4 regions of the Paenibacillus borealis genome follow, and region 3 is predicted to be linked to each of the others. Evidence: riboswitches for the same ligand, from Rfam matches in the RefSeq annotation. Region 3 holds a riboswitch; each other region holds the start of a gene.
What was found. Region 3 has a riboswitch for cyclic di-GMP ahead of PBOR_RS03245 (transglutaminase-like domain-containing protein). Riboswitches for the same ligand answer to the same signal wherever they lie in the genome.
Positions count from the first base shown of each region.

Region 1: another riboswitch for cyclic di-GMP. It lies ahead of PBOR_RS33245 (flagellar assembly protein A); the one in region 3 lies ahead of PBOR_RS03245 (transglutaminase-like domain-containing protein).
Region 2: another riboswitch for cyclic di-GMP. It lies ahead of PBOR_RS37280 (collagen-binding domain-containing protein); the one in region 3 lies ahead of PBOR_RS03245 (transglutaminase-like domain-containing protein).
Region 4: another riboswitch for cyclic di-GMP. It lies ahead of PBOR_RS36765 (choice-of-anchor A family protein); the one in region 3 lies ahead of PBOR_RS03245 (transglutaminase-like domain-containing protein).

Region 1 is NZ_CP009285.1:7,815,528-7,823,629, reverse strand. It holds gene PBOR_RS33255 (LysR family transcriptional regulator) at 4-933, opposite strand; gene PBOR_RS33250 (DMT family transporter) at 1,030-1,947, shown strand; gene PBOR_RS33245 (flagellar assembly protein A) at 2,015-3,640, opposite strand; cyclic di-GMP riboswitch class I at 3,743-3,836, opposite strand; gene biuH (biuret amidohydrolase) at 4,356-5,039, shown strand; gene PBOR_RS33235 (ABC transporter substrate-binding protein) at 5,108-6,121, shown strand; gene PBOR_RS33230 (ABC transporter ATP-binding protein) at 6,135-6,944, shown strand; gene PBOR_RS33225 (ABC transporter permease) at 6,941-7,693, shown strand; gene atzD (cyanuric acid amidohydrolase) at 7,693-8,102, shown strand, end outside.
Region 2 is NZ_CP009285.1:568,797-576,898, reverse strand. It holds gene PBOR_RS37590 (choice-of-anchor A family protein) at 1-1,492, opposite strand, end outside; gene PBOR_RS37280 (collagen-binding domain-containing protein) at 1,422-1,673, opposite strand; cyclic di-GMP riboswitch class I at 1,754-1,846, opposite strand; gene PBOR_RS02475 (YhjD family protein) at 2,676-3,068, shown strand; gene PBOR_RS37620 (hypothetical protein) at 3,327-3,476, opposite strand; gene PBOR_RS02470 (ASCH domain-containing protein) at 3,501-3,923, opposite strand; gene PBOR_RS36005 (S-layer homology domain-containing protein) at 4,057-8,102, opposite strand, start outside.
Region 3 is NZ_CP009285.1:740,828-748,929, reverse strand. It holds rRNA gene PBOR_RS03255 (23S ribosomal RNA) at 1-1,655, opposite strand, end outside; rRNA gene PBOR_RS03250 (16S ribosomal RNA) at 1,904-3,461, opposite strand; gene PBOR_RS03245 (transglutaminase-like domain-containing protein) at 3,826-4,617, opposite strand; cyclic di-GMP riboswitch class I at 4,650-4,730, opposite strand; cyclic di-GMP riboswitch class I at 4,804-4,884, opposite strand; gene PBOR_RS03240 (class D sortase) at 5,012-5,665, opposite strand; gene PBOR_RS03235 (GtrA family protein) at 5,736-6,140, opposite strand; gene PBOR_RS03230 (glycosyltransferase family 2 protein) at 6,130-7,107, opposite strand; gene PBOR_RS03225 (phospholipid carrier-dependent glycosyltransferase) at 7,193-8,102, opposite strand, start outside.
Region 4 is NZ_CP009285.1:577,218-585,319, reverse strand. It holds gene PBOR_RS02515 (HD-GYP domain-containing protein) at 89-1,624, opposite strand; gene PBOR_RS02510 (inositol monophosphatase family protein) at 2,167-2,979, opposite strand; gene PBOR_RS02505 (alpha/beta hydrolase) at 3,033-3,998, opposite strand; gene PBOR_RS36765 (choice-of-anchor A family protein) at 4,274-6,136, opposite strand; cyclic di-GMP riboswitch class I at 6,217-6,306, opposite strand; gene PBOR_RS37590 (choice-of-anchor A family protein) at 6,809-8,102, opposite strand, start outside.

The DNA of each region.
Region 1 (8,102 bases), 1.1 Mb from region 3:
TAATCACTCCTTATCGGTATCGTTAGTTAGGCCGGCAACAGCCGGAGACGGCGGAGGGGCTTCATTACCGGAGAACAGCTGCAGTGCAGTATCGATAAATAATTGTACGGCAATGGAGGTCTCCTCCAGAGAATGGACTGCGATATGAATATCGCGGTAAGCATCAGGCGACAGCTCCCGGACCACGACATTCGGCGGCAGCGACAAGAGAGAGAGCTGTGACATCACACCGACGGCGAGACCCTCCTGGATCATATTCAGTGCGGTGATGTAGCTGTTGACCTCGTATTTCACATTCAGCATGCTGCCTGCCCGGTGAAATAAGTCCACTACCGGAGGCTCGTAGCCCGATCTGCAGAGCAGCATGGGCTCGGCTTCCAGATCCTTCACACAGACGATCCGCTTCTGATGAAGCGGGTGACTGCCGGGCAATACGGCATAGAGCTTCTCCCGGAACAGCGGCAGGGAGGCGAATTCTTCGACCGGGGGAATCATCAGACCCACATCAATGAACCGTGAGGCCAGCCAGTCCTTCACCTCGGCGACGGAGCCCTCATACAGGCTGATCTCAATTCCGGGGTATCGGGCAGTGATAGCACTGATAATCTTCGGGACAAAATAGGCAGCGGCGACCGGAAAGGCGCCGATGCGGATCTGGCCCTTCTCCAGGCCTTTCTCGGCAGCAATCTCCTGGTCAATCTTATCGAGGCCGCTGAGAATCCCGCGGCAGATGACCAGTACCCGCTTGCCGATATCGGTAAGCATCAGTCCGCTGCGCCGGTCGCGCAGCATCAGCTTCACGTCCAGCTCGGCTTCGAGTGCGGAAATGGCCCGGCTGACTGCGGGCTGGGTCATATTCAGCGCAAGACCGGCTTTGGTGAAGCTGCGGCTTTCGGCAATTAAGACAAACAGGCGAATTTGAGTGTTGTTCATAACTAATCTGGTATGCCCCTCATGATTATAATTCATTTCAATTATGACTGAATCTATTGTATCATTTGGGAAGAAATCATAACAAGAGGTGAACTTATGCAGAAGCGGAAGCAAACCATCGGCTTGTTAGTGTTCCTGGTTATTGTCTGGGGCATTAACTGGCCGCTCTCCAAAATTGCCTTAACGTACGCTCCGCCCTTGCTGTTCGCCGGAATCCGGACAGTCATTGCCGGTATTATACTGGTCATCGCGGCTCTGCCTAAGCGGAAACAGCTGAATTTCAGGCAGCTCTGGCCCGTCTATCTGGTGTCGGCCTTCCTCAGTATCGTCTTCTACTATGGCTTCCAGACGATTGGCCTGCAGTACGTGCCGTCCGGATTATTCTCGGCTATTGTATTCCTGCAGCCGGTGCTGCTCGGGATCTTTGCCTGGATCTGGCTGGGTGAGCGGATGTATGGACTTAAGATCGCCGGACTGGTCATCGGCTTCCTCGGGGTAGCCTCATTAAGCCTTGGGGGATTAACCGGAAGTATTTCGCCTGTAGGCGTGCTGCTGGCCTTGGCCAGTGCACTCAGCTGGGCGCTGGCTACGGTGTACACCAAACGCAATGCAGCCAGAGTAGATATGCTGTGGATGACCGCGATGCAGATCATGATCGGCGGAGTAATCCTGCTGGCGGCAGGCTCGGCTTCAGAGAGCTGGGCGGATATTACCTGGAGCCCTCCCTTTATAGTGAATACACTCTTCATCGCGGTCTTCGTGATTGCTCTGGGCTGGATGGTATACTTCAAGCTGATCAACGAAGGGGAAGCCGGCAAGGTAGGCTCCTTCACCTTTCTGATTCCGCTGATCTCCATCGGCTCAAGTGTCGTTCTATTGCATGAACAGATTACGATGAATCTGGTCATTGGTATGCTGCTGATTGTGAGCAGCATTATTCTGGTAAATGTCAGGCTGGGCCGGGCTGCCGGGCGGATCGTGCAGCCCCCGGTACCCGGGCTGGGCAAAGAATAAACAAACGGCTGCTCCCTCAGAAGAGGGGCAGCCGTTTTTACTTGTCAGGGGTTACATTACAGCAGGCTTAGACCGTTTCTGCGTCCGCGTCCCGCAGGATCAGTTCTCCGCCGGGATTCAGGATACTGTCATGCGACCGGGCGATATTAATGACAGCATACTCCTCCTGGAGCAGCTCAATGTCTTCACAGAGATTGCGCAGCAGTCTGGAGAAGCTGTTCAGAACACTGTCTGTGATAAATTCAGTGAACTGTCCCGGATGGGCAAAGACCTCCAGCATCTGCTTAAGCTGCTCCGAAGCGGGCTGGGAAGAGCCGTCCATGCATAGCAGCGCAGTTTTAAGATCGCTGATCAGACACTCTATATGGCTGTATTTATCCTCCAGCAGCAGCATAACAACCAGACCGTACTTCACGGATTGCTGGCGGGATTCTACGTTCTTGGCCAGCAGCCGGGCGGCTTCCCGCAGTCCGGCAACCTCTGTCAGCAGCAGACTGGAGAAGCGGTGCAGGCGGTGCTGCTCTACTCCGGCAAGTCCGGTGTACAGGCTGCAGCCGGTTACCTGACCGCTTATATAGATACTGCCGGTAGCCGTAATTGTAGATTGGCGGACGTTGCCGTAGACATACACATTCCCTAACGCTTCAATCCGCATAGGGCCTTCAATATCCGCCGGTACGACGATGTCACCTGCGAACATAATCTCACTGGCGGTTGCTGCCATCTCCCTGGTGATGAGGCATACGGCAGGGAAATCGCAGGTTATGACACAGCTGGAGTCTCCGCAGATGCGGGGTCTGCCCGTACGCAGAGCCGCAATGTCACCGTTTGGAAGAAGCTGTGCATGTTCTCCGGCTGCGAAATAAATATCCTGCGGTGGAGGGGGGGATAGTACTCCTCCCTCTACGTCGAATCCGGGAATTCCCTCTTCGGGCGGCAATTTGCGGGCAAAGACCTCTCCTTCTCTGGCGAAGGGTGCTCCCGGAAACCGGAGATAATCTAAGGAATCTGCAGATTCCGCAGTCCGGCCTTCCCGGAGCATACCATTGCCTGTGAGCGTATGCTCCGGAAGCGACAGCTGAATCCGGGATTCCTTACCGGGCAGCGGGGCTCTCCCTTCTGCGATGCAGACGGGGAGATATGTAGGGTTGTTCAGTTCGGCGTATAAGGCCGGGATATTCAGATTACGCAGAATTGAACGGTTATCCAGCGAAGAGAGAATCTGTTCTATGGTGAGCGTGGACAGCAGCAGCGCCCGGTTAGGCTCGGCACGCACTGCGGCTTCGAAAGAAGCCGGGCAGTTGACCAGATTCCAGGCGTACTTCTCTGCACGGTACAAGGTGAAGTGAACTTTGAGCTTGTCGGGTGAAACGGTGATTTGATACTGCGGCTTCTCGCAGATCTCCCAGGTGATATAATCCGCTGAGGTAACCTCTGTAGGCTCCGTAACGGTCTTCCAGTTAATCTTCAGCACTACGGGATGAACAGCAGAGATCCGGGCCGGTTTGCCGCCGGAGAGCGGGGGAGTGATGAAAATCTGATTATTCTGCACGAGGATGATTCCATTCTTATCTCCGTCTGTCCCGCCGGAAGGCTGGCCCTCTACGGAGAAAGAATCCAGAAAGCCGGTGCGTTCAAGCATCAAGGATTCCACGAAATCATATCGGGTTGGTTCGATGAATTGCTGCAGCATTGTCTTAACCTCGCTTTTTCGTATAATCAATGGCATTCGTACAGAAAAGAGCATCATAAAGCCTGGGAGGTCCCCCGGTGACAGCTGGCTTACGTGGTCTCTATTGGCAGCCTGGCGACCATAAACGCGGATTCCCGGCGTCCTTAGGCCCATTGCTTTGCGTCCTACCCTTTCAGGAAGTTTGCCTTTAGAAATAGATCAATGATATACACTCAGCATGAGGCATTTTAAATCGACCGCAATCGACAAAAAAGGTCATAACTGGTTCCTGGGCTGCAGGAACTTCTGCAAACAAGCTTAATTCTAGTACTTAAGGAGCTATTTTTCAACTGTATTCTGCCAATCTATTAATAATCTTGAAATGTGCAGCTCTATCTTACCTGAAAAACTGGTTTCCCAGCGCTTACAGCTTATGGGAGGAGTCTGCTCTGCCGGAACAGCCGGATCTTTGATCTGGAGAACGGACTGCTGCTGAGGCTGCCTGTGTTGGGCGGCTTTTTTCAATAAATAAATGGAGTTAATTCGGGGTTTGTATGTAATGTTTATGTTATATATGTAGAAAAACACAAACAATTAGCATATTATTTCGTAATAAAAACGAAGACATTGCAAATTTGTTGTAATATAATCTAACAAACAGCAGGAAATAAGAAATTAGTGTTAATAAACATAACATTAAATACATGCATTGAATTCTGGAAGGGGAGCATGAACCATGCAGATTACAGCAGCACCTTACACCTGGCCCTATGACGGCGTCCTTGATCCGGCGAAGACGGCACTGATGATTATCGACATGCAGACGGATTTCTGCGGCAAAGGCGGTTACGTGGAGAGAATGGGCTACGACCTCTCATTAACAGCCAGAGCCATTCAGCCGATTGGGCGGCTGCTGGCACGCATCCGGGAAATTAACGGATTCACCGTTATCCATACCCGGGAAGGCCATAAGCCGGATCTGTCCGATCTGCCGGCGAATAAACGGTGGCGGAGCAGACAGATCGGCGCTGAGATCGGCTCGGAAGGACCGGCGGGACGGATTCTCGTACGGGGCGAGCGCGGCTGGCAGATCATTGATGAACTGGCACCTGTAGCGGGCGAGCACATTATCGACAAGCCGGGTAAAGGCAGCTTTTATGCTACGGACCTGGATTTGATACTGAAGAATAAAGGGATTACCCATCTGATTCTGACCGGAATCACGACGGATGTCTGTGTACACACGACGATGCGCGAAGCCAATGACCGCGGTTATGAATGCCTGATCCTGGAGGATTGCACGGGTGCTACGGATTATGCCAATCACCTGGCAGCGCTGAATATGGTCAAAATGCAGGGCGGTGTCTTTGGCAGTGTGAGTGATTCGCAAGCGGTGCTGAAGGCGCTTGAGCAATTCTAACTACTAGATCCTAATTACGAATTACGAATGACCAGTATTCCAAATCACATCATAACGGGGGAATCACCATGTGGAACAAGTCCAGAACCAAAGCGCTCATCCTGCTTACTTCACTAATGCTGCTCATTACAGCCTGCGGCAACAATTCGGATACCGGCAAGGCTGAGGGACAGGGGGCAGAAGGCTCCGGTGAGCTTAAGAAGGTTGTTCTGAGGCTGAAGTGGATTCATCAGGCGCAGTTTGCCGGGTTCTATACCGCAGTTGAAAAGGGCTTCTATAAGGAAGCGGGGCTGGATGTGGAGATTCGGCCGGGAGGCTCGGATTTTCCGGCGGTACAGATGGTCGCTTCGGGCAGTGAGGAGTTCGGGGTAACCGGTGCTGACCAGATCATCATCGCCAGAGAAAAAGGCGTACCGGTTAAGGCGTTATCTGCAATATACCGCAAAACCCCGTTTGTAATGTTCACGCTTAAAGAATCCGGTATCACCACAATGGAAGAGCTTGTCGGCCAAAAGGTGGGCATCAAGCTCGGCGGCAATGAAGAGCTGACCTTCCGTGCTATGGAAAAAAGCGCAGGCATCGAAACCTCGCAAATCGAAGAGATGCCGATCAAATATGATCTCAGCCCCCTGCTGACCGGCCAGGTCAAGGCATGGCCCGGATATGTAATTAATGAGGTGCTGGCTGTGCAGGAGCAGGGCGAGGAAGTCAATATTATCGACCCGAACGACTATGGCATTAATTTCTATGCCGACACCCTGTTTACCACGGAGTCTGTGATTGAGAAGGATCCGGAAATGGTCCAGAGTTTCGTACAGGCCTCCATGAAGGGCTGGGATTATGCGATGGAGCACCCTGAGGAAGCGGCGGAATTCGGCCTGAAATATGGAGAAAAGCTTGATCTTGCGCATGAAGTCAGCATGATGAAGGCCAGCATTCCGCTGCTTGAGCCGGAAAAGCTTCCGCTCGGCTCGATGGACGAAGCGGCGTGGGAGACGCTGCAGCAGAATCTTATCGATCTGGGCTTTGTGAAGAAGCAGCAGGACATCGGCTCATTGTTCACCAATGAGTACTTGAAATAAGGAGGGAACCGGTATGACAACAGCGATGAAAGAACAGATGGATTCCGCCCCTGTGAAGAATCCCGGTACCCGGGACACGATGCTCTCCTTGCGCAATTGCTCGCTTTCCTTCGGCAATGTGCCTGTGCTTGATAATGTCAGTCTTGACGTATACCGCAATGAATTCATCTCCATTCTCGGACCGAGCGGCTGCGGGAAATCAACAACACTGCGGCTGATGCTGCGGCTGCTAAGCCCGGAAGGAGGCGGGGAAGTTGCATATTCCTCCCCGGACCTGTCGCTGGGCATGGTCTTTCAAAAGCCTGTCCTGATGCCATGGCTCAGTGCCCTGCAGAATGTCATGCTGCCCCTTGAGCTGGGCCCGAAGAAGAAATTCAGCAAGAAGGAAGCACGTGAAAAGGCGGAAAGCGCCCTGCGGCTGGTCGGCCTGCAGGATTTCCAGAACCACTTCCCGCATCAGCTCAGCGGCGGAATGCAGCAGCGGGCGGCGATTGCCAGAGCCCTGGCCGCCGATCCGACCGTGCTGCTGATGGATGAGCCGTTCGGTGCGCTGGATGAACTGACCCGCGAGAAGCTGAACTTTGAGCTGCTGCGCCTGTGGGAGAGTCCAGAGACAAGTCTCAGCAGCATTGTCATGGTTACTCATTCGATTCAGGAATCTGTGCTCCTGTCGGACCGGGTGGTGATGATGTCACCCCGGCCGGCCGGGGTGACCGATATTATTCCGGTACCGCTGCCTTCACCGCGTCAAGCGGGAATGGAAGAGCTGCCGGAATTCCACCGGACCGTCAAGGAATTGAGAAAGCGGGTGAAGCATCTATGACAGCCAAACTTAAGGACAGCCTGTACCCGGTCACCTTTGCGCTCGGCTTCCTGATCCTGTGGGAGCTGGCCGTACGGCTCCTGTCGGTTCCCATGTATTTGCTGCCTTCCCCAACCCAGGTGGTCTCGGCCATCGACGGTGCGCTGTGGTCCCATACGCTGGTTACCCTGGGCGAATCCCTGACCGGGTTCATGCTCGCTAACATACTGGGCCTGATTACTGCCGTTATTTTTGTTCATTCCAAGCCGATTGAGAAGGGGATGTTCCCGCTCGCCATTGCCCTGAAGACTACACCGCTGGTTGCGCTGGCGCCGCTGCTTGTCGTGTGGCTGGGGACCGGATATACCTCGAAGGTCATCGCTTCGATGCTGATCTGCTTTTTCCCGATACTGGTGAACAGTGTCAAAGGTCTTAAGGCGATTGAATACGAGGCCTGGGAGCTGTTCTCCACCTATAAAGGAACCAAAAGCGAAATCTTCTGGAAGCTGCGGCTGCCAACCAGTCTGCCTTATATCTTCTCCGCACTGAAAATCTCGACCTCGCTTGCCATCGTCGGAGCGATTGTCGGCGAATTTGTCGGGGCCAATAAGGGGCTGGGTTATGTGGTGCTCGTCTCCTCCTATCATATGGACACCCCGGTGATGTTCTCGGCCATTATTGCTTCGGCGCTGTGCGGCCTGCTGCTGTTCTGGTGTATCGGGCTGCTGGAGAAGAAGGTTATTTTCTGGACAAGGAGTGATGATCTGTGATGAAATGCTCGGTGATCAGAATCCCTGCAGGTGCACCGAATGACATGTCCGGCTTGCAGGCGGCGATAGAAGAGGGGCTGTTCCGGCCCGAAGAGGTTGCAGCTGTACTGGGAAAGACCGAGGGAAACGGCTGTGTCAATGATTTCACGCGGGGCTATGCCGTTATGGCGCTGAAGGCATTCTTCGCCGGGGTGTCCCAGGAACAGCGGCCTGCAGAAATATCCTATGTAATGTCCGGAGGGACGGAAGGTGTGCTCAGCCCGCATTTCACGGTAATTAGCCGCAGCGGCCAGGCAGAGACGGGCGTAAATGCTGACGGTCTAAAGTCACTTGCGGTCGGTACTGCCAGAACACGGATCTTCCGGCCGGAGGAGCTGGGCCGGCTCAGCCAGGTGGACGCTGTGGCGGA
Region 2 (8,102 bases), 170 kb from region 3:
TTGGCGTTGGTGTCGGCTCTGCCGTTGGTGTTGGTGTTGGTGCGGCCGTTGGTGTCGGCGTCGGCGTTGGTGCGGCCGTTGGTGTCGGTGTCGGTTCAGCCGTTGGCGTTGGTGTCGGTTCTGCCGTTGGTGTCGGCGTTGGTTCGGCCGTTGGCGTTGGTGTTGGTGCTGCCGTCGGTGTCGGCGTTGGTGCTGCCGTTGGTGTCGGTGTCGGTTCAGCCGTTGGTGTCGGCGTTGGCTTCACTGTCGGCGTTGGCTTCACTGTTGGTGTCGGCTTCACTGTTGGCGTTGGCTTCACTGTTGGTGTCGGCTTCACTGTTGGTGTCGGCTTCACTGTTGGTGTCGGCTTCACTGTTGGTGTCGGCTTCACTGTTGGTGTTGGTGTTGGAGTGCACTTAGGTGTCGGCGTCGGCTTCACTGTCGGTGTTGGCTTTACCGTTGGCGTTGGCTTCACTGTCGGTGTCGGCTTTACCGTTGGCGTTGGCTTCACTGTCGGTGTCGGCGCCGGTGTTGCGGTAGGTTTTACCGTTGGTGTTGGTTTCACTGTTGGTGTCGGCTTCACTGTTGGTGTTGGCGTTGGAGTGCATTTAGGTGTTGGCGTTGGTTTTACCGTCGGTGTTGGTTTTACCGTTGGCGTTGGCTTCACGGTCGGTGTCGGCGCTGGTGTTGCGGTCGGCTTCACCGTTGGTGTCGGACTCGGTGTTGGTGTTGGCGTTGTGGCTGGTGTCGGGCTTGGTGTTGGTGTTGCGCTTGGTGTCGGCGACGGGCTCGGTGTTGGTGTTGCGGTCGGCGTCGGACTTGGTGGCGGCCCATCTCCCTGGTACGTTCCAAGGTGCATTTCTACCCCGCCGCTAAAAGACTTGGCAATCAGAGTTCCATAAAGCTCTGCTCCGGAATAATTGACATCTGCTTTAGGCGCCAGTATCGTCCCCAAAAAGGTTGTATATGCAATATTTACCTTGGTTGCTTCGTAGAAATTGAACAGCACTTGACTCGCTTTCCCGTTATTCATTGCAAAACTCGGCACATTGACCGTAGCTCCACTTATGTTAATAATCAACGTGGCATTCTGGGCAATATTAAATTGAATATTATTTGTACTCGCCAGCGTTGAAGCATCCAGATGAACTACATTGAAAGAATCCGGCGCACTTATTGTAAGTGTTCCATAATTATTATTACCAATCTCTTTCGTATCGGACAATGCCCCGTATTCTGCGGAACGAGAGATCAGATACTGTTTCTCAGCCGGGAAATCAATCGTGCTTCCCTGCTTCTTCGCGCCTATAATGTTCACACTAGGCTCATTGGCTTCAAGGCTGTCCCCATACACAACGTTGCCGTAGATTTCTCCGCTGCCCGAATGTTTAAATTTCTTGCCGGCAACGAGTACATCTGTGGCTGGAGAGTTCCTGTATGCCCTAGCTACCCCGTAACCTCCAGAGAGAGTAATATCCCCCCCCCGCTGCAAGACGGCCTTCAATCTGATCATTGCCTTGCGTAAAATCGTCGAAGATAAAAGCATTAAAATTCCCGGCAATCCCTAAGACCGGCGTTGGAGTGTAAGGTACACCAGATGTTGCCCTTACCTCCGTCCCCCAAGTGAAGACGCTGCTTACGGTCAGCACGCCCGCCAGAATGAAAGCGGCCGTTTTACGCACTCTTTTTCCCAATAGTCCACACCTCCTATTTACTATTCTATGAATCCGCCGCAGAACTATAACAAAAAAAGACCGCCACGAAGGGTTAGCTTCACGGCGGCCGGACGACCATAGCCCGGACTTAAGGGGCATCAGATTCCTGACTTTGCGTCCCGCTCTTTCGAAACGGTTTGCGTTTGTACATGATAGATATGAAATTGGAAAAGCTTATGTAATGCCACACTTAAATCTGTGATATTTGTTACTTTAGAACTAAGCTTAGTTTAGATGCCAGCTGGCATATTGTCAATATATTTCCATTTCACTTCACCGATATTTTTTCGAGGAAAAAATTAAAAAAAACCTTTATATATAAGGGTTTTTAATATTGACAAATATACCTCACTGCCGAAACAGGTCGAGATTCCCGGCAATTTGTCGCAGTAAATTTTCCTGTTTCCAGAAATATTATCTCGCAATTTTAACTATTAAAATTTAGTATATTAGTCCTACTATTATTCCTTATACCGCTTCTTATCCGCACCTGAAGAAACGGGCGCCATCCCCCTTAAGGACAACACCCGTTTTCCGCTCATACCGGAGAGCACTTTTATAGTAATGGCTCTATGATATTCATATATTTTCACAAAAACTGGCGCCTAAGCAAACCCTGGCAGCAGTCTTCAATCGACATTTCTAGGGAGTTTGCATAGATGGCTGAAAAATCTGCACACGGAGGAATCCATTTTTTTAGAGCAGCTGCATCCAGCCAATCATTGATACCCAGAGCGGAACGCTAAGGACCAAACCGAATACCAGACCGCGGCGGAGACTTCCTTCATGACTCATTGCCATTCTCCTTTTGTACTGATTTATTTTTAATCTTTATTATTTCAATTTTAATATAAAATAATTTTTCCTATTTTATTGTGAATTATGTCACATTAATAGTCCTTATTTATAAATACCATTGATTTTTTTTTGAACTTCGAGTTAAAATACGAATATACGTTCCCGTAAGAGGAGATGAGATTGATGCACAGAGCAGAGAGCCAGGACAATCTGCTGGTGAAATCCTACATTTTGCTGCCGCTCATTTTATCTGCTTTTGAACGCGATGCTTCCATTATATCCTCAGAGCTGCGCACACCCGCTCCTTACCTGGAGGTTCTCCGGACAGCAGCGGATGCAGCCACAGCCGACCTGCGGGATGTCCGTACCGGGATGAGAGCCCGTGGTCTGACGGTCTATGAGCAGCAGAAGCTGGAAGTTGGCGTCGAGGCTAAATATGTCTGCAGGGGTTACCATGAACGGATGCTGCTGCTGGATGATGTCATTGCCGCCCAAGCTGCCATCCGCATGCGGAGATATCTGGGACTCGACATTCCCGATCCCCACAGCCTTAAGGGGGGGTACAGAATCAAATAAAAAAGAGGCCCGCCAGGATTGGCAGGACCTCAGGGTACCATATTACACCGGGGGATGTTTGGTAACCCCAATATACATCCCCTACCTGAAAATAAGCTGATACCCAGATAAAAATTACATTAAAATCGTCCAATACCCCAGCGTGCCAAAAATAACCACTACAGCTACCGGGTACAAAATCCTCCGGCTCACTTGATCCTTAAAGGCAATAAACAAACAAAGCATACAAAGCCATGCGATAAGAAGGCTGCCCATCCCTTATGCATACGCCCCTTCCCGGCGGTTCGGATTGGCCCCTGCGGCAACTGCCGCACAGAGCAAACTTTCCATATATAAAAAGATTACCCGCAGGCGGTCCCTTTCATTCCCGCTAACAGCGAGTCCGCACAAATAATTATTGGCGTTCACCCTTATAATCCTGCTCCAGCAGGCTCACTGCTCCCCTTCAAGAACGGGATACTCCCAGAAGCCTAGACGTCCCTTGGCGGGTATAGGATGAGCCAGCGGAACAACCTCCTCCAGCTTCCAGGCAAACCGGCCTTCAGCATAATCGCCGAAGACATGTTCATTCCCGCCCGGCCAGCCCTGCTGCGCCTGCTCCACCGTAACCCCGCAGCAATCAGCCAGGCGGCTGGTCGCGATGATCATCCCGGATGGCAGATTGTCGGCAGTGAAGCCGTAGCGGGCAAGCACCGATTGATAGGGCTCTGTTCCGCATATGGCCTTATCCACCCGCATACCGGCATGAATGGCCAAATCCCCCCGGTAAGCCGTCTGCCATGAACGGGTTTCGAACTGCTTTTCCCCCAGCGCAATTAAAGTTGCCCAAGGCTGGCGAATCGTCAGACATTTCATGCTTGCCCTGCCTCCTCAGATACCTAAACAAAAAGCGCAGCCCCCCATATCAAGGAAGCCGCGCTGCATATCATTTCTTGGGATAATACTCATTATAAAGTTCTGTACCTGTTTGTAAAGCTCACCTCTTCGTTTAGTTCACCTGATTCTCCAGAAGATTAACTATTAGGGTCACTGCTTCAGCCCGCGTTGCAATCTGGTTAGGGGCAAACCGGTTCTGCCCGATGCCGCTGATCAGATCTTTCTCTACAGCTGCGGCAATATAAGGGGCTGCCCACTTAGGAATGTCACCGGCATCTGCAAAGTTCAGTTTGGCCTGCAGATCTACTGTTACTCCCAGTGATCTCACGATCATTACTGTTAACTCTGAGCGGGTCAGCTTCTGCTCAGGACGGAAGGTACCGTCAGCATAACCGCTGACAATTCCCGCTGCTGCAGCCTGTGCCGCATAAGCTCTGGCCCAAGCGGGAATATCATTCATATCCTTGAAGGCTCCGGCGCCGCTGTCCGGAAGCTTCAGCGCGCGGACGAGCATCGTGATGAATTCAGCCCGGTTCACTTCCCGGTTCGGGCGGAAGGTATTATCCGCATATCCGTTGACGAAGCCGGCCGCAACCGCTTTTTGAATAGCCGATGCTGCCCAGTGGCTGCCTACATCAGACAATACCGGATTGGCCGATGGACTGCTTCCGCTTCCTGCCGGTGCAGCCGATGGTGCAGCAGTGGCTGCCGGTACAGGCGCCGGTGTAGCAGAAGGCGTTGGCGTTGGTGTCGGCGTTGCTACGGTACCAGTCGACCCTCCAGGTGCAGGAGCCGAAGTCGGTGCCGATGTTGGCGCAGGTGTCGGTGTAGAAGGCGCTGGTGTCGACAGATCCGGCGTTGGTGTCGGTTCAACCGGTTCCGGCGTTTCTCCTCCGGTCTCCTCCTGCTTAAGGATACCGAACTGTTCAATAATGTAAGGCTCAGCATTATTCTTGTTCTGGTCAATTTCATAGGACACTGCAGTCAGCTTGTCACCGTCGACCGTAATGCCTACGAAGTTCTGGATCTGGCCGCGTTTCGGACGCGAGCTGTCGCCCGGGTCCGGTCCGTACGGTGCAGCATGATTCTCGTCAGCCACTTCAAAGAGGTTGTAATAGGCCTCGCCCAGTTCAGCTTTCTTGTTCTTGTAATATACCTTCGCTCCGGCTGTGGCTGGAATCAGATAGATGGAGCCATCCGGATTCACAGTGTATTCCACCGTTGCCCCATTCAGGGATTCGGTGATTATGTCGGTGGCTGCGGCAGTTCCGTCTGCCTGGATAGGCTTCGTGCGGGCATAGATATGATCATGCCCCTGCAGTACAAAGTCGATGCCCAGCTCCGCCATAAGCGGCGCGATCTTCGATCTCACTCCGTTTGCGCCAATGATATCCTTGTCGGTAGCGTGATTGGAGGTTGTATAAGGCCCTTTATGAATATTGACAATAATCCAGCGCGCTCCGGCCTGCTTAGCCGCCTGCACATCTGCCTTGAGCCATTCCACCTGATCTGTACTGAAATTCGCATAGGCTTCGGAATCTTCATTGCTGTTCAGCACCACAAAATGGGCATTGCTGAAATTATAGGAATAATAAGCTCCGGTCTCCGTTGCCGAGCCTGGCGCCTCCTGGATATCAAAATGCTCATAGAACGCATTGGCTTCATCTTCATGATTGCCGGCAGAAGGAACTATTGTGGTGTTGAGCAAACTGTCCTGAGAATGGCCCAGCAGCCAGTCCCACTGAGTTTCGTTAGTTCCCGTGTCCACAATGTCTCCGTTATGAACCACAAATTGTGCCTCAGGCACCGCCGCCAGAGCCTTAGCAAGAGTCTGTGAGGACAGAATCGCTTCATCCTCAGTCTTCGCCTGTGTATCCGCCAGGTCAACGAATGTGAACGCGCCAGACTCAGGCGCTGTACGGAAGGTTCCTGCCGTGCTCCAGATTCCCAGCGACATGTCGCCCACACGGAAATAATAAGCGGTGTCCGCCTTCAGCCCCGTTGCCTCTGCCTTGTGCACCAGTTCTCCTGCGGCATTAGTGGAGACTGCAGAACGGCCGCTGAATGTACCGGCTCCGGTAAAGTCCGGTGCAGCCTGCGTTTTTTCCACTACCTGCAAGTCACTGTTCTTCGCGCTCAGCGGTGTATACCAAGTGAATCCCTTGGAACTGCGCGGATCCCCATAATAGGTAACAGTCACTTTGCTCACCGCAGGCTGGCCGGCCGTCACTGCCGCGGAATAATTCCGGCCGCTTACTGCCTTAATCATGAACTGGTAGTCCAGCGCAGGATCCGGATTATCGACTGTATAGCTGTAAGCCGTTTTTCCCGGCTCCGTTGAGACCAGCGTAGTCCAATTGGCTCCAAGGAGATCATTGTTCTCATAAATACGGTAGCCGTTCACCGGCAGCCCCGTATCCGGCGCCTCCCAGGTCAACGTCAGCTTGCCGTCAGCGCCAGTAACCATTTGTGCATTCTGAACGGAAGGAACGGTCACGTCCGACTTATGAATGCTGTACTTGTCGTAGAGGTCCGTTGTTCCTCCGGTTGTCGTTGTATATGCCTTGTAGCTTAATTCGTTCGCGGAAACGGTGAACCCGGTGAACATTTCCTTGCCGGGCTGCTCGTATTTAGCTGCGAACGGGAAGGTACCTGAAGCTACGTTGTATTTCTTGTTGCCCGCAGCATTGGTAATCAGATAGAGCGTCCCGTCAGGATCTGTAACTGTGCCGTTTGAATCCGGAACAATATTCGTCAAAGGCACATTATTCAGCATTTGATAACTTCGGGTGTACGTATGATCATGTCCGCCAATGACCATGTCGATGCCCAGCTCATCGAAGACCTTCGTCAATTGGGCACGGTAGAACAGCACATCGGTATCTTTGGTATGGTTAGCTACCGAATATGGAGATTTATGCAGCAGCACAATCTTCCATTTCTTATCTGACTTGGCTACCTCACTGCGCAGCCATTCCACTTGTTTATTATAGATTTCATTGTTTTCCGCGCTGGAGCTTGTTCCGTAATACTCTGTGTTCAGAACCATAAAATGCGCCGGGCCGTAATCAAGTGAATACACCGAGCCATCCGGTTTAGCGCCTGTCTTAGAAACATCCGGAAGATTGAAATGTCCGGTATAATTGCTGTAGCTCTTGCTCTCATGATTGCCGACCAAAGGAACCAGCGGAATATTCTGCAGAATATCCTTCGGCTTCTCGAAGAACCAGCCCCATTGCTCCTCCAAATCTCCGTTATCGACCAGATCTCCTGAATTCAGAATAAATTCCACATCCGGAAATTCACTTAACCCTTCCTGCAGAGTGTGGTTCCAGATGTCGAAATCCGCTTCAGTGGTACCCTGGGAATCAGTAGTGTACAGGAACTGGAATTGTGCGTTCTCCGCAGCTTCCGTTGTGAAGGTTCCAACATCACTCCAGTTGCCGTCTTGTCCATCGCCAGCCCGGTAGGCATATTTCGTGCCCGGCCGGAGGTTCTCCGCAATTACTTTATGGCTGGAGATCACTGAGGCGTTCCCGGCAGACTTATCTGCCTTGGACTGGTAGACGTTCGCAGTTGACGATGTACCTTCGAAGGTAAGCAGACCCTCCGCCGGGAACCCGCCTCCCTGCAATTTGGCAGCCTCCACCACCTCAAGCTTAGTGCCTGTTACCGCCTCCGGAGCATACCAGGCAAACCCCATGCTGGTCTGCGGATCCCCGTTAAAGGTCAGTGCGACGGATTCCGGCTTGCCTTCACCGGGAAGCACAGGTCCAGCCGCAGGATAGGCGGTCAGGCTCATATCCCAGTACAGGTCCGAGCTGGTTGCATTGGCTTGATGAACCTCTGCCGCAAGTTCATTGTCCCCGTCCTTCAGGTTCGCCTTCACAATATCTGTCAGATTAACCTTGGAGACATTGGGGTCACTGTTGGAGTAAGTGCTCCCGGTTAAATAATTTACCGCTCCGGCAGGCATGCCTTCACGATAAATTTCCGCACCATTTAAGTACAGGACGACGCCGTCATCAAACGCGATCGTCCCTTCGATTTTATCAAAACCGCTTAATTGCTCTATATCCACATTGACATTCGTGCGAAAATACGAAGTCCGGTATTTATCCGATTTATTGCTGCCATAACTAATATTGGTCTTCAGAC
Region 3 (8,102 bases):
GCGGTACGGGCACCTTCTCCTGGCTAGAGGCTTTTCTTGGCAGTGTGAGATCATGACCTTCGCTACTACAATTTTCGCTCCCCATCACAGCCCAGCCTTACGGTGTGCGGATTTGCCTACACACCAGCCTCACTGCTTAGACGGACATCCATCAGTCCGCGTCACTACCCTCCTGCGTCACCCCATCGCTCATAGCGGATTACGGTGGTACAGTAATTTCAAACTGTTGTCCTTCGACTACGCCTTTCGGCCTCGCCTTAGGTCCCGACTTACCCTGAGCGGACGAGCCTTCCTCAGGAAACCTTGGGCTTTCGGCGGATCAGATTCTCACTGATCTTTTCGTTACTCATACCGGCATTCTCACTTGTATGCTGTCCAGCGCTCCTTACGGTACACCTTCAACCCACATACAACGCTCCCCTACCCCAGATGCAAAGCATCTAGCCATAGCTTCGGTGGTGTGTTTAGCCCCGTTACATTTTCGGCGCAGAGTCACTCGACCAGTGAGCTATTACGCACTCTTTCAATGGTGGCTGCTTCTAAGCCAACATCCTGGTTGTCTGTGCAACTCCACATCCTTTCCCACTTAACACACACTTGGGGACCTTAGCTGATGGTCTGGGCTGTTTCCCTTTTGACAATGGATCTTAGCACTCACTGTCTGACTCCCGGCAAGAAGTTAATGGCATTCGGAGTTTGACTGAGCTTGGTAACCCTTGCGGGCCCCGCACCCAATCAGTGCTCTACCTCCACCACTCCATTCACCGAGGCTAGCCCTAAAGCTATTTCGGGGAGAACCAGCTATCTCCGAGTTCGATTGGAATTTCTCCGCTACCCCCACCTCATCCCCGCATTTTTCAACATGCGTGGGTTCGGGCCTCCAGTGCGTGTTACCGCACCTTCACCCTGGACAGGGGTAGATCACACGGTTTCGGGTCTACGTCCACATACTCAGTCGCCCTATTCAGACTCGCTTTCGCTGCGGCTCCGGCTTCTCACCTTAACCTTGCATGTTAAACGTAACTCGCCGGTTCATTCTACAAAAGGCACGCCATCACCCATAAAGAGGGCTCTGACTTTTTGTAAGCACACGGTTTCAGGTTCTATTTCACTCCCCTTCCGGGGTGCTTTTCACCTTTCCCTCACGGTACTGTTTCACTATCGGTCGCCAGGTAGTATTTAGCCTTAGCAGATGGTCCTGCTGGATTCATACGGGGTTTCACGTGCCCCGCACTACTCGGGATCCGTCTCGGAGAGAACACAGTTTAGGCTACAGGGCTTTTACCTCTATCGCGGGCCTTTCCAGACCTCTTCGCCTACCATATTCCTTTGTAACTCCATGTGAGACGTCCCACAACCCCAAGAGGCAAGCCCCTTGGTTTAGGCTGTTCCGCGTTCGCTCGCCGCTACTGACGGAATCACTATTGTTTTCTCTTCCTCAGGGTACTTAGATGTTTCAGTTCCCCTGGTCTGCCTCTACATTTCCTATGTATTCAGAAATGAGTAACTGCGAATTACCACAGCTGGGTTTCCCCATTCGGACACCCCCGGATCAAAGCTTGCTTACAGCTCCCCGAGGCAGTTTCGTTGTTCGCCACGTCCTTCGTCGGCTCCTGGCGCCTAGGCATCCTCCGTGTGCTCTTATTAGCTTAACCATGCGTTTTCCGTTAGGAAAATCGCTGTATCAACTAATAACTATTTCAACTTGCTTGCACAAGTTTCAGCTAAAAGATGTTCTAAAACGCAAATTCGTTTCGGTATCCAGTTTTCAAGGATCAAGTGTCTTACTTGAGAGCTTAAACTCTCAAAACTGACCAACGAGTGAGTAACAGGCCTAAACCTGAGTTTTGGAAGCTAAGCTTCCGCTTTGAATGTCACCGTTGCAGGTGACGATTCTCCATAGAAAGGAGGTGATCCAGCCGCACCTTCCGATACGGCTACCTTGTTACGACTTCACCCCAATCATCTACCCCACCTTCGGCGGCTGGCTCCCTTGCGGGTTACCCCACCGACTTCGGGTGTTGTAAACTCTCGTGGTGTGACGGGCGGTGTGTACAAGACCCGGGAACGTATTCACCGCGGCATGCTGATCCGCGATTACTAGCAATTCCGACTTCATGCAGGCGAGTTGCAGCCTGCAATCCGAACTGAGACCGGCTTTGCTGGGATTGGCTCCGCCTCGCGGCTTCGCTTCCCGTTGTACCGGCCATTGTAGTACGTGTGTAGCCCAGGTCATAAGGGGCATGATGATTTGACGTCATCCCCACCTTCCTCCGGTTTGTCACCGGCAGTCACTCTAGAGTGCCCAGCTTAACCTGCTGGCAACTAAAGTCAAGGGTTGCGCTCGTTGCGGGACTTAACCCAACATCTCACGACACGAGCTGACGACAACCATGCACCACCTGTCTCCTCTGTCCCGAAGGCCGCCGCTATCTCTAGCGGATTCAGAGGGATGTCAAGACCTGGTAAGGTTCTTCGCGTTGCTTCGAATTAAACCACATACTCCACTGCTTGTGCGGGTCCCCGTCAATTCCTTTGAGTTTCAGTCTTGCGACCGTACTCCCCAGGCGGAGTGCTTACTGTGTTAACTTCGGCACCAAGGGTATCGAAACCCCTAACACCTAGCACTCATCGTTTACGGCGTGGACTACCAGGGTATCTAATCCTGTTTGCTCCCCACGCTTTCGCGCCTCAGCGTCAGTTACAGCCCAGAAAGTCGCCTTCGCCACTGGTGTTCCTCCACATATCTACGCATTTCACCGCTACACGTGGAATTCCACTTTCCTCTTCTGTACTCAAGTCACCCAGTTTCCAGTGCGACCTCAGGTTGAGCCCAAGGTTTAAACACCAGACTTAAATGACCGCCTGCGCGCGCTTTACGCCCAATAATTCCGGACAACGCTTGCCCCCTACGTATTACCGCGGCTGCTGGCACGTAGTTAGCCGGGGCTTTCTTCTCAGGTACCGTCACTCCGGTAGCAGTTACTCTACCGGACGTTCTTCCCTGGCAACAGAGCTTTACGATCCGAAAACCTTCATCACTCACGCGGCGTTGCTCCGTCAGGCTTTCGCCCATTGCGGAAGATTCCCTACTGCTGCCTCCCGTAGGAGTCTGGGCCGTGTCTCAGTCCCAGTGTGGCCGTTCACCCTCTCAGGTCGGCTACGCATCGTCGCCTTGGTGGGCCGTTACCCCACCAACTAGCTAATGCGCCGCAGGCCCATCCCCAAGTGGCAGATTGCTCCGCCTTTCATTCTCTCTTCAGGAGAGGAAAGAAATTATCCGGTATTAGCTACCGTTTCCGGTAGTTATCCCAGTCTTGAGGGCAGGTTGCCTACGTGTTACTCACCCGTCCGCCGCTAAGCATGAATGGAAGCAAGCTTCCATTCAAACTCCGCTCGACTTGCATGTATTAGGCACGCCGCCAGCGTTCGTCCTGAGCCAGGATCAAACTCTCCAAATTGTATTTAGAAAGAGCGATTGCTCATTTTGAAACATCTGACGAGAATGTTATATTCTCTAATTTGGATCTCACCAAGGTGATTTCCGATACTCACTCGTTGTTCAGTTTTCAAAGATCAAGCTCGTTGTTAGCGCCGCTTACCGCGTCACCAGCAACTCTTATAATATATCACGTTTATCAGAGTAATGCAAGCTTTATTTTGAAATTACTTATTTAAGTCATTTCTCATTAAGTTCACTGCTCCAACAACGCTTATTTATAATACCCTATCTCCCTATCAAAAAGCAACCTTTTCCAAAATAAAAATAACCCGCTTAATGATTAAGCGGGTTATCCTCGGATGAATCTATGATTATAGCTAATCTTAGTAGAATTTAGCTGCTGTATATTTGCTTGCTACTTTTACAAGATCTGCTGTTTTGCTGTTCTTAGCAAGACCAGCGTCAACTGTAGTATCAATAGTTACCCATTTGCCGTTAAGGAACACTTCATTCCAAGCGTGGTAGGATGTAACATAGCTGGTGTTACCCATAACCAATTTAGTTGGGATGCCTTCACTGCGAAGCATAGTAGCGAATAAGGAAGCGTAATCGTAGCAGATTCCCTTCTTGGTAGCCAGTGTAGTGTCGTTATTAGGGATGTAATCTGTAGTTACACTGGAAGCCAAGGAATAATCATATTTCACATTGGCTACGATGTAGTTATAGATAGCTTTCACTTTAGCTTCGTCTGATGTCAAACCTTGTGTAAGCTGTGCTGCTTTCAGGACTGCTTTATCGGAAGAACTCCATTTCACATTCTGTACGGAGCTCAGATATACTGCGTTGGCATTGCTCAGGCTAAGATCTACCGTTTCGGAAGAGATTACTTTGTATTTGTTGCCGGTAGTGTTCTCAAGTACGGAAACCTTATAAGAACCATTTCCTTGTTGCAGCGGGAATGTTTCAGTTGGTTTGGAAGTGTACAAGTTGTAGGTATAGCTGTTATTGTCTTTGGTGATCATCAGCTTGATCTTCTTATCCTTAGGAACATCATAAGAAACTCCGATAACACCTTGATCGAGTTGACCTATGTTCAACCAGCTTGCATCTGCATTAGCAGCTTGAGCTGTACCTGTCTGCACCGATGTAACCACTACGAATAGTGTAACCAACATTAAATAGAACTTCTTCATTGGATAAAACCCCTTTCGGTAGCTGGCTGCCATCCTTACGGGAAGGCCCTTTAGCTTTGCGTCCCTACCTTTCGATAGGTTTGCCGTTATCGTATAAGCTTTATCTGTCCTTGCTTCTACCATAAAATGCTAGATTTGCAATTAGAACAAACAAAAAAAGCCTCTTCATTCGGTAGCTGGCTGCCATCCTGACGGGAAGGCCCTCTAGCTTTGCGTCCCTACCTTTCGATAGGTTTGCCGTTATCGTGTATTAGCTTTGTATAGTTATATCTTACCATATCTATTTCTATTATCAAGACCTAAATCACTAGATTTGAGCGAGAAAACATAAAAATTTTAAGTTTTTTTAGGTTTATTCGTCATTATTCTACATAGATTAAGATAACTTCGCATGAATGATAAGTCTGTGAGTTGGATTCACAAGCGGATCGCAGGTAATGAGCGTAAGAATCTTGTCATCATCATTGCCTTTCAATACGGATACATCGGTCGGCTCTACAATAGTTACATCATAAACTACATAATTGTAGTCCTGCTTGCCGGTTGTAACGGATATGGTATCCCCGACTCCGACTTCATTCAATCTGTTAAACAGCCTGCCCGTAGTTCTGGATCTATGCGCCGCAATGGCAGCATTGCCGACTGCGCCGAGCGGAGCCGTCTCCTTCATGTGCGCAGCAGCATGCTTCATATTCGCCTTGGTGGCGCCTTCCAGTACAGGCAGCTTCAGGTCTATTTTGTCGATTTGGATGATTGCCATTACCTTGCCCCCGACTTCAATCTCAGGAGCTGCTGAGGGCTCGGGCTCTTCCGCAGCCGACTCTTCTGCCAGCAGTTGGGTAACTTCCGCATAAGGTTTACTTAGATCAGCACCTGCCGGGGCTGAGGCTGACGGAACGATTTCACTGTAGGCCTGCTCGGCTTCTTCCAGCAGCTTTTGCTGCTGACGGTCATTGTACCATTCGCTTCCTTTGGGATAGAGCATAATCAGAACCCCGGCAAGTATAATCAAATAGGATAACTTCCGCATGATAATCGCCTCCGTAATATAGAATAGATGTTACCCTCCCGGAATAATAAGAAGCATTGCTTTCATATAGTCAGAATACCCATTTACGGCTTCCGAAAAAATTAATGATTACTGTAACGAACGTAACCAGCACTTTGGCAATCAGCACTTGAATACCAAGAACCCCAGTCAGAATATGAATCAGCAGCACCGATATGCCCAGCACCAGCAGGTTCAGCACGATAAATCTGACCAGCTGCATCCGGTCGAAGCTCTCTTTATTGCCTCTGTTCCGGTCGCGGAAGGTCACCTTTTTATTCCAGAAGAAGCTGTTGGCCGTACCGGCGCTGTAGGAAATAATCTGCGCAGGGGTGTTGACCATCCCAAGGGAATGCAGCAGTGTGAATACAGCAAAATCTATCAGTGTATTCAGCAGGCCTACCGCATTGAATTTCAGGAACTGGATGAACCCCGCACTCCATCTCTTATCTGGCATAATCGCTTTCCTTCCGCGTGTCTTCTATCTCCGCATCCGGATAGCCTTTGGTCTCACGCACGATGTACAGCGGTCTGTCCTTCGACTCATCATAAATCCGTCCGATATACTCACCAATTACACCCAGCAGCATCAGGACAATCCCGTTAAAGAGCAAGTTAACACCGACTATAGATGCCCATCCGGGTACGGTCCAGGAGGTAAAGACCTTCTGGAACAACACCAGGAACAGATAGATGAAGCTGGAAAAGGAAAGGAAGAATCCGATATACGACGCGATTTTGAGCGGCTTATGCGAGAAGGACGTGATGCCGTCGAGCGCAAACCGGATCATTTTCTTGAGCGGATATTTCGTTTCCCCGGCGAAGCGCTCCTCCCGTACATATTCCACCATGGTCTGACGGAAGCCTACCCAGCTCACCAGACCCCGGACATACCGGTTCTTCTCCTTCAGGCCGCGCAGCACATCACAGACTTTACGGTCGATCAGCCGGAAATCCCCGGTATCGGTAGGGATTTCCACACTGGTCATACTGCTGAGCAGACGGTAAAAAATCTTAGCGGTTACTTTCTTGAAGAATGTCTCCCCGTGACGCTTCAGGCGCTTGGCATAAACGACCTCATAGCCCTCTTTCCACTTCGCAATCATCTGCAGAATAACCTCCGGAGGATCCTGAAGATCCGCGTCAATCACCACTACAGCCTGGCCTTCGGCATAATCCATACCGGCAGTAATCGCCACCTGGTGGCCGAAATTACGGGAGAAGTCGATCAGCTTGACATGCTCATCCCTGCTGCTGATTCCGCGCATGATCTCAGCCGTGCGGTCCCGGCTTCCGTCATTAACGAAGACCAGTTCATAGGAATCGCCGCAATCATCCATTACTTTTTTGAGCCGCTCATAGGTTATCTGAATGACTTCCTCCTCATTGAACATGGGGACAATTACACTGTATCTGGCTTTCACCTTAGTTCCTCCTAAAAGTTTCTACGAGATACCCCGCAATAAACCTGACTTCTTAAGCATGTGCTTCGTTATATCGCGCTCTCCCCTAGAATACCCAGGAAGGGAACCAGCGCAGTACAGCAATTATATAATTGCTGTTAACCTGCATCCCGGATAACACCGGATAGAACATAACAAACAGGATGGCTGCAGCTGCTACATAGGCATACCGCAAGTATTTGGCATCGCCGAATCTGCTGTCAAGCAGCTTCAGGATATAGACAATCGAAAGAATCATAAACGGCACCATTGCAAAATAATGGTACAGGAACGTCTCACGCGGCACAAGCATCCACGGAACATACTGCGAGAAGAAGCCGATCCAGATCATGTACAGGTTCTTATCGCGGCGCTTCACCGTTAACCATACTGCTGCGAGCATAGCGAAGATTCCCGTCCACCAGATGAGCGGATTCCCCATGGTCACGATGCTGCTCGCCTTGCCTTCCGGCAATCCTTCACCGCCGCTGAAGAACCAGACCGGACGTTTCATGAACGGCCACTCCCACCAGGAGGAGGCGAACGGATGTGTTGCTACAAGCTGGCTGTGATAGTTGTACATATTTTTCTGGGCATCAATCAATCCCTTAATGGTGAAGCCTTCCGCCGAAGCAGAGAGCGCCGGGACAAAGGACAGGCTATAGATGATAACCGGAATGGCAATGAAAAACACGATACAGCTGGCCAAAGTGATAATGGTGTTCTTCCAGAAGGATTGGTCCGCTGTCCGGCAGGCGGCTTTGAGCTCCTGGCCGGTCAGCTTGCCTTCAGCCAGCAGACGGCCCGCAGCCTTATACTCCCTATACCGCTCAAACAGCGCCAGCGCCAGCATCACCGCAAGACCTGCCCCTCCGTAGAGAACGATCCACTTAGAGGCAACCCCGATTCCGAAGAACAGGCCGGACCAGAACAGCGGAACCAGTGTAGTACGCAGCGGCATACGGTAGAAATTCATC
Region 4 (8,102 bases), 160 kb from region 3:
CGCAAAGCAGAAGCGGAACCCTCCATAAACTGGATGGCATCCGCTTCAGCAAGAAATATAAGGATAACTGGTTTAACACCGCACATCCTTATCCTGTTTTGATTGGATAACCTGTCTGAAGAGGTTCCGGCTTCCGTCCAAAGTACGCCAGAAATAGTCCGGCAAATTCCGGGTCCCATTGAGTGCCCCTTCCCTGCTCCAGAATAGCCAGCGCCCGGTCGTGATCCATCCCTTTGCGGTAAGGACGGTTAGAGGTCATAGCATCATAGGCATCCGCCACAGCGATAATCCGGCCATGTAAAGGAATATCCGTACCGGCAAGACCGTCCGGATATCCTTTACCGTCATAGCGCTCATGATGGGAACGGACGCCTCCCAGATAGGGTGCCATTTTTTCTACCGGTTCAATCTGCCGCAAAATATTCTCTCCTAACACAGGATGGCTCTTAATCTGGTCGAACTCCTCATCCGTAAGGGCTTCTTCCTTGAACAGGATGCTGTCCCTCACCCCAATCTTGCCAATATCATGCAGCAGGGCCGTCTTGCGTAAATCATCCAGCTGCTGCCCGGTGAGTCCGGCCAGCTGGCCGATAATGACCGAGTATTCCGCGACACGCAGTGAATGCCCTGCGGTGTAAGGATCACGGGCATCCAGCGCCACGGCCAGTGTAGTGAAGTAGCTGTCAAGCAGCTGCCTGCTCTGTTGTTCCCGGGTCTGCAGCCCCCGCACCATCATATTAAATCCTGCGACAAGCTTGGAGAATTCATCGGAGTACTCATCCTGTACCTGGATCAGATTGCCGTCCCTTACATGGTTCATCGCCTGATACAGCTCATTAATAGGATGCTGCACACTGTTCGTCAGAAGCCAGGCCGCTATCGATGAGAAAAGGGTTCCGATCAGCAGCACCATACTCGCCCACGCCCAGTAGCTTTGAAGTCCGACCACTCCTACAGGACCTCCATTACCATGCAGACGGATTTGCGTAGCCATGATAAACAGAAATAGCGGAAATGTGCCGATTAGCATACAGCTTACCAGAAATTTGGGACGGATCGGCACAAATACATGGCCTTCCAAAGAGAAATCAATACCATACTGCTCCAGCGCCCGGTTTCTGAATTCTTTGATCAGCGGAATAATGGCCGTACAGGTCAGGAAAAATTCAATTAGCGCATGCATGCATGCCACAAGAATGGCTCCGCACACAGCCAGGATCAGATAGAAATACGGAACCGTAATCCAGCCATTGTAAATCATCCAGAATGTCATCAGGCAGGCCGGCAGGGAGAGGCCCAGAAGATGCGGCCCCATAATCCGCTGAACGGCACGCCTCGGCATCTGATGTGTATGCAGATACGCTTCTTCCAGCATTGGCAATGTCAGGTTTTCTTCATACAGTGCTGTGCGGATCGGTCTGATCTGATTGAGAAAAACACCAATCTCCATGACCGCCATGATAATAAATGACAGCCCGAGCACAAGCAAGAGCCGGAAATATTCTATGCTGCTTATCTCCAGAGATGATAGCAGAATCAGACTTCCTACTGCCAGCACCGCTACTACTGAGCCGAATATATAATTCCGGATCTGATTTTTAATGAATATTCTGTATAGTCTCATCTGTCCATCATTCCCGTCCCGGCCTCAGCCCAATATCCGCTTGCATTCCTATATGACACATGTTATAATAATAGAATATTTGTTTTCGAGTATGTTTATCCCCATCAAGAAGATGTCAGGCCGATAAATCACTTGTCTCTATTATCGGCAGTTTGGACACTAAATCTTACGTTTTCTTGCAGTACTCTTCCTTTTTATGAGATTAAATTCGAACATAGCATTCCGATTCGCACTGGCGCGGCCACGGAGCCGCAAGGACAAAAGAGAGGTAGGGCTTTTGTCGTATTGGAAGGATTTCTCTCGCCACACGGCTGCTGGAAATAAACAAGGAACAACGACACCCGTTTCGCTAACAAACGGCGGGGGATTCATATACCGATAAGACATGGCTGTGCTGCTTCCCTGACGCAGGGAAAGGCCCCATGTGTGGAACATAATAAGCGCCCGATACCCGCTGTTTGCGGATATCGGGCGCGTCTACGTTCCGGGGACTTTTTCAGACTGAATCACACGTACAACAATGTTGAAGGACACTGAGCCTTTTATTCTGATTCCTTCCGCAATAATGTCAAGAGATCCCCGAAGATTCCAGGTGTCGTGAATACGACCTCTTCACCATAAAGTTCAGCAGGAATGTCATCTGGCACCCCTTGTACATTGCAACTCAATGCGCCCGCCTCCCGTGCAATCAAGCCTGCGGCGGCTACGTCCCACGGTGAAAGACTTTCCGTATGCGCATCTAATTTTCCGGACGCCACATAACAAATGTCTACTGTTGGCGCAGCAAAACGCCTAATGTCACGGCAGTTTCTTCTGAGCCGGTTCACTCTTTCGATTGCCGGCTGCACTTTGGCCGGATCATGAGGAAAACCTGTGCCAATGACAGCATCTAATAGTGAAGTACATGTACGAGTTCGTAAACGCTCACCATTGCAATAGGAGCCTCTCCCTTTAATCCCAACATAAGTACAGTTCAAATCTGGCGCATATACTGCTCCTGCCAGGACTACGCCATCAAGGGCAAAAGCCAATGAAAGGCCGTAATGCGGTAGGTTCCGGGCAAAATTAACCGTTCCATCTAAGGGATCAATCACCCAAACCGGACCGTCAAACTTGAAATCATCCCAGTTATGTACTCCATTTTCTTCCGAAAGAATTCGATGACCTTGAAATTTACCTATTATGGCTTCTTGAATGATTCTTTCCGATAGTAAATCAGCAGATGTCACAAGTTCACCATCATCCTTGAAATTCACTTCAATTTGTTCCCGACTGCGCAATCCGGAAATTGTGTCACCTGCTTTTGTTACAGCCTGTTCTGCAAACAACGCTAATTCTCGAAGGTCAAAATTCATTCCGTTCCCATTCCTCCTTACAGTGCGTAATCTTATTGAGCATTTCTGCCAGTCTAATACTTTATTTCCTCTGAACAGCTGTGTATATATCGTTCCACGAATTCGCCTACAGTGCGAACATATTCCTTTTTATCCGTATCATAGGCAAGACCATGCCCCGCTCCATGCACCACCAGCTTCTCCTTCGGACTCTTGCAGGCACTATACAGCTCATCCATCATAGCAAAAGGTACAAACTTATCCGCATCTCCGTGAATAAATAAAATCGGCACCCGGGCTTTGCGCACCTGCTTCAGCGCTGAAGCTTCGCCGAAATAATAACCGGCCTTCATCCGGGTTACCAGGCTGGCACTCTGCACAAAGGGGAAGCTTGGCAGATGATACATCCGCCACAGCTGGTAGGACAGCTGTGCTTTGACCGAAGTATATCCGCAATCAGCAACAATGGATTTGACCTGCGGAGGAAGCTCTTCTCCAGCCGTCATCAGTACCGTCGCTCCGCCCATAGATACGCCATGCAGTACAATTTGCGCTTCCGGCCCAGTCTCCTTCAGAACGAACCCGATCCATTGCAGATAATCACGGCGCTCCGGCCAACCGAAGCCAATGTAGTCCCCTTCGCTCTTCCCGTGGCCTCTGGCGTCGGGCAGCAGCACATTATATCCTAGGTTGTCATAATAGTTTTTGGCGGTTGCCCCCATATCCTTAGCTTTGCCGGAATAACCGTGGGCAATGATTACGGTACGGCCCGCAGCACGCTCTGAAGCCAGATAGTAGCCTCTCAGCTTCAGGCCATCTTCCGAGACCAGCTCCACTTCCCGGAAGTTCTGCCGCGCCACCCACTCCGCACCTTCCCCCCACGAAGCTCCGGCTACCGGCGGGTCCACCTTCAAATCCGGTGTCTTGCCAAGGAATTCCTTGGGAGCCCGCTTAATAGCCACTCCATAGAAATAGAATCCGGCATACGCCACAATCCCGGCAACAACAGCCAGTATTACTAGCAGGTATATACTCCACATAATCGTTCCCCCTCTCAGTAAGCAACCCTCCCTTTAAGGGAATGTGAATTTTTGCTTATGAATAATTTGAGCCTAGTATAGCACGGTATCCGTTCAACTAAAAACACTGCCGGGAGTCCGGCATTACCTTCTTCACCCAAGTGGTAAGCTACAGATAGAATACGCCACCCGTATACAAAAAGGCTGCTTCCTGGAGAATATCTCTCCGGCAGCAGCCTTCGTCCAAAAACAGCGGCTTAATCACTTTTTACCCTGATGTTCTTCGTTTAAGTGAATCATTTTCGCTTGTTCGCCCTGGCCGTTCTTCTAAGAAGCAGGCCCAGACCGGCAAGGGCGATACCGGTAATATAGTACGGTGCAGGACTTGATTCACCCGTCTGCGGCAGGGTTTGCTCTGCAGTCACACTGCCGAGAGGAATCTCGTCATCGATAATGATTTCTTCAGGCGACGGTCCCGCCGCTGGTGCAGGTGCTGGTGTAGGCTCCGCTACAACCGGCTGTGGCGCTGTTGGCAGCACCGTCACAACAGGTGATGCCGCCGGCCCCAGAGGAACAGGGTCATCATTGATAGTAGTATCAGTCACAATAGTCCCAATCACTACCGGAGCAGTTGATGTCGGAAACACGAAGCTTGGAACAAATACGCTCGTGCTGGTTGCCGTTGGTGCTGCGGTCGGCACTGTTGTTGGTGTCGCCGTTGGTGCTGTTGTCGGCGTTGCCGTTGGTGCCGCTGTCGGCGTTGCCGTCGGCGCTGTTGTCGGCGTTGCCGTTGGTGTCGCTGTTGTCGGCGTTGCCGTTGGTGCTGCTGTCGGCGTTGCCGTCGGCGCTGTTGTCGGCGTTGCCGTCGGCGCTGGTGTTGGTGTTGCCGTTGCTGTTGGTGTTGGTGTTGCTTCTGGTGTCGGTACCGCTGTCGGTGTCGCCGTTGGCGTTGTTGTCGGTGTTGCCGCCGCTGTCGGCGTTGTTGTTGGCGTTGCTGTTGCTGTTGGTGTTGCTGTTGCTTCTGGTGTCGGTACCGCTGTCGGTGTCGCCGTTGGAGCTATTGTCGGCGTTGCCGTTGGCGTTGTTGTCGGTGTTGCCGTTGCTTCTGGTGTCGGTGTTGCCGTTGCTTCTGGTGTCGGTGTTGCTGTTGATTCCGGCGTCGGTGTTGCTGTTGGCGTCGGCGTCACTGCCGGCGTTGCTGTTGATTCCGGCGTCGGTGTCGCTGTTGGCGTCGGCGTCACTGCCGGCGTTGCTGTTGATTCCGGCGGATCTTGCCCTTTATAAGGAACATGGTGAGATTCTCCTGTTCCTGAGAGCGAAGCTCCGATCAAATTTCCGTTGATTTGACCATTATTGAATTGAATGGAGGCATATGGAGCCAGTATAGAACCCATAACTCCGATACTCTCAATTTGAAGATGGGTTGCCTGACTGAAGTTATATAGCACTTTGCTATTCATAGAGTTGTCCTTATTATCACTGCCATTAATTCTAATGCCCATATTTTTCATCGTAACTGAAGTGCCCGATACATTTACTACAGCCGTCGAACCGCTGGGAATCTCGATTCTCAGCCCATTAGCACTAGACAGCTTACTGCCATTGACAACAAATACGTTAACATCTGAATTTGTACCTACGAGAATCAGACTGCCATAATCGTCAGTTGTAGTACTATTTGTAGGAAGCCCTGCAAGCTGCTGCGATTTATCACGGAGCAAGCCGAATTCGGCTGTGAAGTCTATGGCGTTCGCTATCAGCTGTAAGGTTCCTGTACCATTACGGGGGCCGCCGCTACCGCTGTATTTCCCGCCGTACACCGCGTCTCCGACAGTTTCTCCACGTTCATAGTAAAGATCGCCCCCGGCAACAAGAGAATAAGCCTCCTGCGTTTCCTGAGAGCTTAGTTTGTGCCCCACCGAGTAACCCTCACTTAGTTTCACATTTCCGCCTGCGGCTAATCTGCCTTCAATATCGCTTCTGTAGGCATCGACACTTCCCAATATGAACACATTATACTTGGACGCATTGCCCGGCAGAGAAGCCCCCTCGGCTCTAACTGAAATGCTCCCCAGTGAAATGATTCCGCCGCCTCCAACAATCAGAACTGTTATAAGTCCGAACACCATAAGACGCTTGAATTTAGTTAATTGGAACATACAGACTCACCTCACAGTTAATATAGATATAGGCCACGTTTATAACAAAAAAAGACCGCCGGAAAGAGGGATACTCTCTTTACGGCAGTCGGACGATCGTTGCGCTTCATCGCGCTTTAGACTCCTGGACTTTGCGTCCCGTTCTTTCGAACGGTTTGCGTTTATACGTCAGTGAACTATTAGATTGTGAAATTATGTACTAAATCAAACTTCCATACTAAAGTCTATGACATTAGTTACTTTAGAACTAATTTTAGTTTATCCGCTATCTAGGCTTATTGTCAACGAAATCCTTTGAAACATTTGGCAATAGATTATATCTACCGATCCGCTCCAAAGTACTGTTACAAAAGGTTTTTTCAATAGAAAGCTTAGTCTTTCCGCCCAAAACCCTAATCCCTATACTCCCTCGGATTCGACTTTATAGTATTTTTGAAACTATGTAAAAAGAACTAATTTTCATATTGTAAATTTAAACTTAAATAATAACTCTGACAGCCGTAAAATCGCAACTCCGTTTCCCTTAGCACATTCGCTTTCACGAGAAATATAGAAATAAATATATATTGTTATAAAAAAGGCTGCTTCGGGAGAACGTCTTCTCCCAAAGCAGCCTTTTCCCGATTCAGCGGTGCTACCAACAATCTTTCATAAAGATCTTACGGATTGCATTTATTTACGTTTATCTGTTCTGGATCTTCTACTAAGGAATATCCCCAATCCTGCAAGAGCTATACCAACCAAATAATAAGGAGCCGGACTTGATTCACCAGTCTTCGGCAGCGTAGCATCCGCAGGCACATTGCCTAACGGAATATTTTCATCAATGATGGTCACAACCGGCGTCGGGCTTGGTGTTACTGATGGTGTTGGGGTTAGGCTTGGTTTCACCACTAACGGCTGAGGTGTTGCTGTTGCCACAGGGCCCAAAGGCAGCGGATCATCAATGATTATTGTATCGGGATTTACGATATAACCGATTATTGGAGTCGGCGTCGGCACTACATTAATAAAGACAGGCGGTGCAGACGATGGCACTGGTGCCGGTGGTGATGTCGGTGCTGGTGTTGGTGTCGGAGTAGGCGTTGGCTCTACCGTCGGTGTCGGTGTTGGTGTTGGCTCTACCGTCGGCGTTGGTGTCGGTGTCGGCTCTACCGTTGGCGTTGGTGTTGGTGTCGGCTCTACCGTCGGCGTTGGTGTTGGTGTCGGCTCTACCGTTGGCGTTGGTGTTGGTGTTGGTGTCGGCTCTACCGTTGGCGTTGGTGTTGGTGTTGGTGTCGGCTCTACCGTTGGCGTTGGCGTTGGTGTTGGTGTTGGTGTTGGTTCGGCCGTTGGCGTTGGTGTTGGTTCAGCTGTTGGCGTTGGTGTTGGTTCAGCTGTTGGCGTTGGTGTTGGTTCTACCGTTGGCGTTGGTGTTGGTTCGGCCGTTGGCGTTGGTGTCGGTGCTACTGTTGGCGTTGGTGTTGGTTCGGCCGTCGGCGTTGGTGTTGGTGTCGGTTCGGCCGTCGGTGTTGGTGTCGGTGCTGCTGTTGGCGTTGGTGTTGGTTCGGCCGTTGGCGTTGGTGTCGGTGCTGCTGTTGGCGTTGGTGTTGGCTCGGCCGTTGGCGTTGGTGTTGGCTCGGCCGTTGGTGCCGGCGTTGGTGTTGGTGTCGGTTCGGCCGTCGGTGTTGGTGTCGGTGCTGCTGTTGGCGTTGGTGTTGGCTCGGCCGTCGGCGTCGGTGTCGGTGCTGCTGTTGGCGTCGGTGTTGGCTCTGCCGTTGGCGTTGGTGTTGGCTCTGCCGTTGGCGTTGGTGTCGGTGCTGCTGTTGGCGTTGGTGTTGGCTCGACCGTCGGCGTTGGCGTTGGTGCTGCTGTTGGCGTTGGTGTTGGCTCGACCGTCGGCGTTGGCGTTGGTGCTGCCGTTGGTGTTGGTGTTGGCTCTACCGTTGGCGTTGGTGTCGGTTCTGCCGTTGGTGTCGGCGTTGGT